Regions from separate parts of the Streptomyces sp. NPDC020299 genome, predicted to be linked through region 1. Evidence: riboswitches for the same ligand, from Rfam matches in the RefSeq annotation. Region 1 holds a riboswitch; the other holds the start of a gene.

What was found. A riboswitch is a leader RNA that binds a small molecule or an ion and turns the genes downstream of it on or off. The one in region 1 is predicted to bind glycine.
Region 2: linked by a shared signal. The riboswitch ahead of gcvT (glycine cleavage system aminomethyltransferase GcvT) and the one ahead of gcvP (aminomethyl-transferring glycine dehydrogenase) in region 1 are both predicted to bind glycine.

Annotation. Positions count from the first base shown of each region.
Region 1 is NZ_JBIRWL010000001.1:880,146-884,197, forward strand. Features, by position in the region: gene gcvP (aminomethyl-transferring glycine dehydrogenase) at 1-1,675, opposite strand, end outside; glycine riboswitch at 1,853-1,948, opposite strand; gene ACH45E_RS04150 (PRC-barrel domain-containing protein) at 2,063-2,446, shown strand; gene ACH45E_RS04155 (DNA polymerase IV) at 2,568-3,986, opposite strand.
Region 2 is NZ_JBIRWL010000021.1:44,897-48,948, forward strand. Features, by position in the region: gene gcvH (glycine cleavage system protein GcvH) at 1-69, opposite strand, end outside; gene gcvT (glycine cleavage system aminomethyltransferase GcvT) at 207-1,325, opposite strand; glycine riboswitch at 1,476-1,574, opposite strand; gene ACH45E_RS38250 (AAA family ATPase) at 1,748-2,458, shown strand; gene ACH45E_RS38255 (enhanced serine sensitivity protein SseB) at 2,575-3,366, shown strand; gene ACH45E_RS38260 (enhanced serine sensitivity protein SseB C-terminal domain-containing protein) at 3,523-4,052, shown strand, end outside.

The DNA.
Region 1 (4,052 bases):
CGGCGAGACGTTCCTCCAGCTCACGGATGAGCGTGAGGTAGCCCTGCGCCTGCTCGGCGGGCGCGAAGGGGTGCAGCTGCCCGAACTCGGGCCAGGTGACCGGCTCCATCTCCGTGGTCGCGTTGAGCTTCATGGTGCAGGAGCCCAGCGGGATCATGCCGCGGTCGAGCGCGTAGTCGCGATCGGCGAGCCGGCGCAGGTAGCGCAGCATCGCGGTCTCGGAGCGGTGCTGGTGGAAGACGGGGTGGGCAAGGTAGTCGTCGGTGCGCAGCAGGGCCTCGGGGAGGGCGTCCCCGGTCGCCGCGTCCAGCGCCTCGATGTCCCCCTCGACGCCGAACGCCGTCCATACGGCGCCCAGCTGGGCGCGGGCCGTGGTCTCGTCGCAGGCGGCCGAGACGTGGTCGGCGTCGACGAGCCGCAGGTTGACCCCGTTCTCCCGGCCGGCGGCCACGACCTCGGCGGCCCGGCCGGGGACGCGCGCGGTGACGGTGTCGAAGAAGGAGCCGTGGACGACCTCGACGCCCCCCGTCCGCAGCCCCTCGGCGAGGAGGGTGGCGTACCGGTGGGTGCGCCGCGCGATGACCTTCAGGCCCTCGGGGCCGTGGTAGACGGCGTACATACCGGCCATGACGGCGAGCAGCACCTGGGCGGTGCAGATGTTGCTGGTGGCCTTCTCGCGGCGGATGTGCTGCTCGCGGGTCTGCAGGGCCAGCCGGTAGGCCTTGTTTCCGTCCGCGTCGACGGACACGCCCACCAGGCGGCCGGGCAGGCTGCGGGCGAACTTCTCGTGCACCGCCATGTAGCCGGCGTGGGGGCCGCCGAAGCCCATGGGCACACCGAAGCGCTGGGTCGTACCGATCGCGATGTCCGCGCCGAGCTCGCCGGGGGAGGTGAGCAGGGTCAGCGCCAGCAGGTCGGCGGCGACGGTGACGAGCGCGCCGAGCTCGTGCGCCCGGTCGACGACGGGCTTGATGTCGCGTACGGCCCCGGAGGCGCCCGGGTACTGGATCAGCACGCCGTTGATCTCACGCTCGGCGACCTCGGCCGGGATGCCCTCGCTGAGGTCGGCGACCACGACCTCCACGCCGGTCGGTTCGGCGCGGGTCCGGATCACGGCGATGGTCTGCGGCAGCGCGTCCGCGTCGACCAGGAAGAGACCCTTCTTGTTCCTGCCCATGCGCCGGGAGAGCGCCATCGCCTCGGCCGCCGCCGTGCCCTCGTCGAGCAGCGAGGCACCGGAGGTCGGCAGCCCGGTGAGCTCGGCGACCATGGTCTGGAAGTTCAGCAGGGCCTCGAGCCGTCCCTGCGAGATCTCCGGCTGGTACGGGGTGTAAGCGGTGTACCAGGCCGGGTTCTCCATCACATTGCGCAGGATGACGGGCGGGGTGAAGGTCCCGTGGTACCCGAGCCCGATCATCGGGTCGAGGACCTGGTTGCGGTCGGCCAGCGAACGCAGCTCGGCGAGCACCTCGGCCTCGGTACGGGCACCCGGCAGATCCAGGGCGTCGGCGTTCTTGATCACATCCGGCACCGCGGCGGCGGTCAGCTCGTCGAGCGAGCCGTAGCCGACGTGCGCGAGCATCTTGGCCCGCGCCTCCTGGTCGGGCCCGATGTGGCGCTGCTCGAAGGGGATGCCCTGTTCGAGCTCGGAGAGCGGAGTGCGGTGGGCGGTCATTGCGGAGGGCCTCCTGGTCTGACGCGACCTTCGAGGGGCACCCCGGTACGGATACCCCGACGGCCTCCCCCTCTGTCATCTCGACCTGAGAGCTTCACCGGGTCGCCCGAGGGCCCCGGCTTTCACCGTCGGTGAGAGCGGAAGCCGTCGAGACACCGCCCTGCTTTCCAGAGTGACCTCGTCCGTGCGGTACGTGAGCCTGAGAGATTCCGGGGAGGAGTTGCTCCTTCGGCGCCTCCGATGATGTCCGGAGGACTCTCCCGCGCGGGGTCAGCAGCCGTTTGCCAGCGTACCAGCGAGGTGCACGCCTGTTCCTTCGAGTGGCCACCTTGGTGAATGTGCTCTTTTGTAGTGCTTACGGATGAGTTGCGACCAAGAGGAGGGACCGTGCGAACCGACATCGATCCGCGCCACCTGATCGGCCGCAAGGCGTTCGACCGCAATGGCGACAAGATCGGCACGATCGACGAGGTCTACCTCGACGACGCGACCGGCGAGCCGGAGTGGGCGGCCATACGCACCGGCCTCTTCTCCAGGGACGCTTTCGTTCCGCTGGAGCCCAGCGAACTGATCGACGGCACCCTCCGGGTCCCCTTCGAGCGGTCCCTCATCAAGGACGCGCCTGACTTCGGCGTCGGCCGTCATCTCTCCCCCGAGCAGGAACTCCAGCTCTACCACCACTACGGCCTCGACGTGACCCCGTCTCCTCCGCCCCCGGACCGCGACTTCGGCCATTTGGCGGGCACGGACGAGACGGCGGGACCGGCGTAGCGAACGCAAGCCCCACAGAGCCGCCCCGGGCCGGCTCCTTCCGGCCAGCACCGGCCGGACACACCCCCGCTCCCTCGTCCGCCTCAGCCCCCGCACCGCGGAGGGGCTCATCCGCAGCGCGTCAGGGCCTGTCCGCACCGCCTCGGGATCCCTCCGCACCGATGGGAGCCCGCTCCCCATCGCTCCCGGGTCGGAGCCCGCTCGCAGCTGTCCGGGCTGTCAAAGGCAGCGGCTCCGCCGGTTCCAGGGCCGGGTCGTCGACCCGGAACGTCCGCACTCGGCCGGGCGCCGAGCCGGGCGTCTCGAAGCGCACGGTGACCCGCCCGAGCCCGCTGCCCTGCGCCCAGCCGTGCCCGAACTCCGCGTGCCGTACGTCGTGCCCCGCGGGCCAGCGCCGTTCGGCCGGCGTCGGCTGTTCGGCGACAGGCTCGGGCACTGCCTCCTCCGCGGCCGCTTCCGCCAGCTCACCCGCCGCCTGGGCGAACAGGTCCTCCTGGGTGTAGTCGGCGAGCCCGGAGACGCCCACCCCGAGCAGCCGTACACCGCCGGTCGTGTCGACGGAGTCCAGGAGGCGGGCCGCCGCCTCCCGCACGACCGCCGGATCGTCCGTGGGCCCCCGCAGCGTCTCCGACCGGGTCAGCGTCGAGAAGTCGTATCGCCGCACCTTCAGCACGATGGTCCGCCCCGACAGCCCGGCATCGCGCAGCCGCCGCACGCATCGGTCGGCGAGCCGCTGCACCTCCAGGCCGACTCGGAGCCGGTCGTGGATGTCCACGTCATAGGTGTCCTCGACCGACACCGACTTGGCCTCCCGCTCCGCCACCACGGGCCGCTCGTCGTGCGCCAGCGCCATGGCGTACAGAGCGTGACCGTGGGCCTTGCCCACCAGCCGTACGAGCTCGTCCTCGCCCGCCTCGGCGAGTTCGTCGACCGTGGTGATCCCGGCGCGTCGCAGATGGTCCCCGGTGGCCGGCCCCACCCCGGGCAGCGTGCGCACCGACAGCGGGCCCAGCAGCGCCCGCTCCGTCCCCGGCTCGATCAGCACCAGCCCGTCCGGCTTGGCCTGCTCGGAGGCGATCTTCGCGAGCATCTTGGACGCGGCGAGCCCCACCGACCCCGTCAGTCCCGTGACAGCCCGGATGTCCGCGCGCAGCTTCACCCCGGCCAGCCGTGCTGATTCCCCGTCCCGGGCCGCTCCCCCCGCCTCCAGGTCCACGAACGCCTCGTCCAGGCTCAGCGGCTCGACGAGCGGGGACAGCGCCCGCAGCAAGCCCATCACCTGTTCACTGATCGACCGGTACACCCCGAAGCGCGGGACGAGATAGGCGGCGTTCGGGGCGAGCCGACGCGCCTGGGCCATCGGCATCGCCGAGTGGACCCCGAAGACCCGCGCCTCGTACGACGCGGTGGCGACCACTCCGCGCGGCCCCAGCCCGCCCACGACGACGGCCTTCCCGCGCAGGCTCGGCTTGGACGCCTGCTCCACCGAGGCGAAGAAGGCATCCATGTCGAGGTGCAGGATCGTGGGCGCGTTTCTCACATCTCCGATGCTGCACCACGCCACTGACAATGCACCGGCAGCCGGTACGCGGGACGGGCAGCGCCC
Region 2 (4,052 bases), on a different contig from region 1:
GACGCCGTCCTCGGCGGCCGACAGCCACTCGTGCTCCTTGCTGTAGCGCAGCTGCTGGGGGTTGCTCATGGCCTGAATTCTCCTGTACGCGCGGGAGCGCTGATGAAGGGGGGACTGCGAGGGACCGCAATGAACGCGTGTGCTCAGCGGGAAGGTGTGCGGGGTCACATCCGGACGCCGGGACCCGCGCCCAGTGTCTGCTTCGGCTACTTCTGCCGCTTGTAGAACGGCAGCGCGACGACTTCGTACGGTTCGTGGCTGCCCCGGATGTCCACGCCGACACCCGGCGTGCCCGGCGCCGCGTGTGCCGCGTCGACGTACGCCATGGCGATCGGCTTGCCCAGCGTCGGCGAGGGCGCGCCGGAGGTGACCTCGCCGATCACCGTGCCGCCGACGACGACCGCGTACCCGGCGCGCGGGACCCGGCGGCCCTCGGCGACCAGGCCGACCAGGACGCGCGGCGGGTTCTGCTCGGCGCGCGCGGCCGCCTCGGCCAGAGCCTCGCGGCCCACGAAGTCGCCCTCCTTCTCGAACTTCACCACCCGGCCGAGCCCGGCGTCGAAGGGGGTGAGCGAGGTGGTGAGCTCGTGCCCGTACAGCGGCATGCCCGCCTCCAGGCGGAGCGTGTCCCGGCAGGACAGGCCGCAGGGCACAAGCCCGGCGCCCTCGCCGGCCTTGCTCAGTGCCTGCCACAGCTCGACGGCGTGCTCGGGCTTCACGAAGAGCTCGAAGCCGTCCTCGCCGGTGTAGCCGGTGCGCGCGATGAGCGCCGGGACGCCGGCGACGGTACCGGGCAGGCCCGCGTAGTACTTCAGGCCGTCGAGGTCGGCGTCGGTGAGGGACTTCAGGATGCCGGGGGACTCCGGGCCCTGGACGGCGATCAGGGCGTAGGCGTCCCGGTCGTCCCGGACCTCGGCGTCGAAGCCGGCGGACCGCTCGACGAGCGCGTCGAGGACCACCTGGGCGTTGGAGGCGTTGGCCACGACCATGTAGGTGGCCTCGGCCAGCCGGTAGACGATCAGGTCGTCCAGGATGCCGCCGTCGGCCCGGCAGATCATGGTGTAGCGGGCGCGCCCGACACCGACCGAGGCGATGTTCCCGACCAGGGCGTGGTTCAGCAGCTCGGCGGCCTGCGGGCCGGTCACGGTGATCTCGCCCATGTGGGAGAGGTCGAACAGCCCGGCCCTGGTGCGCACGGCGAGGTGCTCGTCGCGCTCGGAGCCGTAGCGCAGGGGCATGTCCCAGCCGGCGAAGTCGGTCATGGTCGCGCCGAGCGAGCGATGCAGGGCATCCAGCGCGGTACGGCGGAGTTCGGTACTGCTCATCGGTCGGTCGTCTCCCAAAGGCATGACAGGCGAGGTCGTTCCTCCCCATCTGTCATCGGAACCTGAGAGGTTCGCCCTGACCACAGGGCGTGATCATGGCTTGCACCTTGGGTGGGGCCGCTGACACAGCGACCCGCTTTTCAGATGTGCCTCGCCCGCGCGGTAACGGGGCCTGAGAGATTCAAGGGAGGGACTTGCTCCTTCGGCGCCCCGCACCATCGGTGCCGGGGACTCTCCCGCGCGGATTCAAACGGCCGGTATGCAGTTGGCGCGCACATCATCGCATGCCGCCCCCTCTCCTTGACCCACTCGTCTTTTGTGACTGGCCTGTGGCACGGAGCGGACGGAACCGCTGGACATCGTGCATTACCTTCTCTTTACATTCGGAGGGGAGAACCTTTCCTGAACCCCCAGGGAGGACGATCACGGTGACAAGGACCACGGCATACGCGACGACGACGGCCGTCGCCCTGCCCCAGCAGCCGACGGCCCCGGCCCGCGAGCGGTGCGACGAGTTCCCCCACGCTCGGCTGCGCTCGCGCGGGGGGACCCCCATGGCACCGGTCGTCCGCGATCTGCGGGACCGCGCGGGGCGCAGTCCGCGCGGCCTGCTCTTCGGCCCCCGTGACCTGGTGGTGGTCACCGGCCTGCCCGGCAGCGGCAAGTCGACGCTGATGCACCGCGCGGTCCAGGGCCCGCGCATCGACTCCCAGGACGCCCGCGACCGCTGGGCGCGCCGCCTGCCCGGCTTCCTGCCGTACGCGGTGTACCGCCCCCTGGTCCGCCTCGCCCACTACGCCGGACTGCGCCGCGCCCTGCGCTCCGGCGAGGGGGTCGTCGTGCACGACTGCGGTACGCAGGCCTGGGTGCGCGACTGGCTGGCCCGCGCGGCCCGCCGCCGGGGCGGCACGCTGCACCTGCTGCTCCTCGACGTCCCGCCCGCCACGGCCCGGGAGGGCCAGCGCGAGCGCGGCCGGGGCGTCTCCCGGTACGCCTTCCTGCGCCACCGCAGGGCGGCCGCCCGGCTGCTGCGCGAGGTGGAGCGGGGCGAACTGCCCCAGGGCTGCGGCTCGGCGGTCCTGCTCGACCGGGACGCGGCGGACGTACTGCACCGGATCGGCTTCGCGAGCTGAGAAGAGCCGCGGAGAGCCGCGGAGCGCTGAGAAGAGCTGAGGAGACCCGCCTGTACGCGCACAGGTACCCGCTAGCCTTTCAGCCTCAACAGTTGGTCCCAGCAGGCGGTAGGCAGATGGACTTCCCGGCGGACTTTCCCGCGGACTTCCCGGCACAGGCGCACACCCACCCGCACAGCGGTTGGCCCGGCAACGAGCTGGAGGAGGTGCTGTCGGCGTCGTTCGGCATCCCCTCGGCCGGCGGCCGGATCATCGAGGTGCTGGGCCGGAGCTACGTGTGGGTCCCGCTGCCCAACGGCGGCGGCCCTGGCAGCGGGCCGCTCGACCTGCCCACCATGGAGATCGGCGGCCAGGCGTACGTGCCGGTGTTCAGCTCCGAGGAGCAGTTCCGCCAGGTCGTCGGTTCCCACATCGGGTACACCGTCGCCCCGGCCGTGGAGTTCGCCCGCGGCCTGCCCCCGCAGGTCGGCATCGTCGTCAACCCGGACGGCATGGTCGGCGTCCCGCTCCCGCCGCAGGCCGTGGCCGAGCTGTGCCGGGCGGGCCGTACCCCGCTCGACGGGCCCGCGAGCGGTGGCCGTGTCCGCCTCTTCGAACCCGACTGGCAGGAGGACCCGGTGGACTTCCTCGCCGCCGCCTCCGCCGAGTTCGAGCTGACCGGCGTCGTCCGCACCGCCCGCCGCTGCCTGGCCGCCATCGAGACGGACGACCCGGTCATGTTCATAGGCGTCGAACTCTCCCAGTGGGAGGGCGACCTGCGGGCCCTGCCCCTGGACGCCCTGGGCAGGGCTCTGGGCGCGGTCCCGGTGCGGTGGCCGGTCAACCTGGTCCTGCTGGACGTGACCGACGACCCGGTGGCCGACTGGCTGAGGACGACCGTCCGGCCCTTCTACCAGCACGGCAACTGAAGCGCCCTCCCCGAGGGGCGCGGGGCCGTGACGGCACACGGCCCGGAGCGACAAGCCACACACAACCCGCACTCGCCGACGGACACCGAGCCGCGCGCTCGCAGGCGCTTAAGCTGTTTCCAGACGCGGGGCGACTTCTCGAAGGGGCGGTAACAGGTGAGCGCGAGCGGCACCGCTGCGACCGGACAGGTCGAGCACATGCTGCGCCAGGTGACGCCCGGGCGTTACGACGCCTACGAGGCACTCCTCAGGGCGCTCGCGACCCCCGCCTCCGGCCAGATCTGGATGCTCCTGTGGCACGGCCAGGCCGGTTCCCCCGACGCCCAGTACGGGAACATGGAGGTGGACGACTTCGGCTACGCGCCCTGCGTCACCTCCGCCCAGGAGCTGTCGGCCAGCGGCTGGAACCGCTCGTACGAGGTGGTCGACGCGGTCGACGTGGCCCGCACCCTCTACCCGGACAAGTTCGGCCTCTGGCTCAACCCGCACGCCCAGGGCGGCGGCGTCGGCATCCCCTGGCTCGACCTGCGCCGGATCGCCACCGGCCTGGACCGCCAGCCCGCCGGCCCGCTGAGCCTGTCCGAACCCGGCGTCGAGGTCCCGCAGTTCTACGCCCTGCTCGCGCAGAACGCCCACCGCACCCAGGCCGTCCGCGCGCTGCGCCGCGCCTGGGTGCAGCCCGCGCT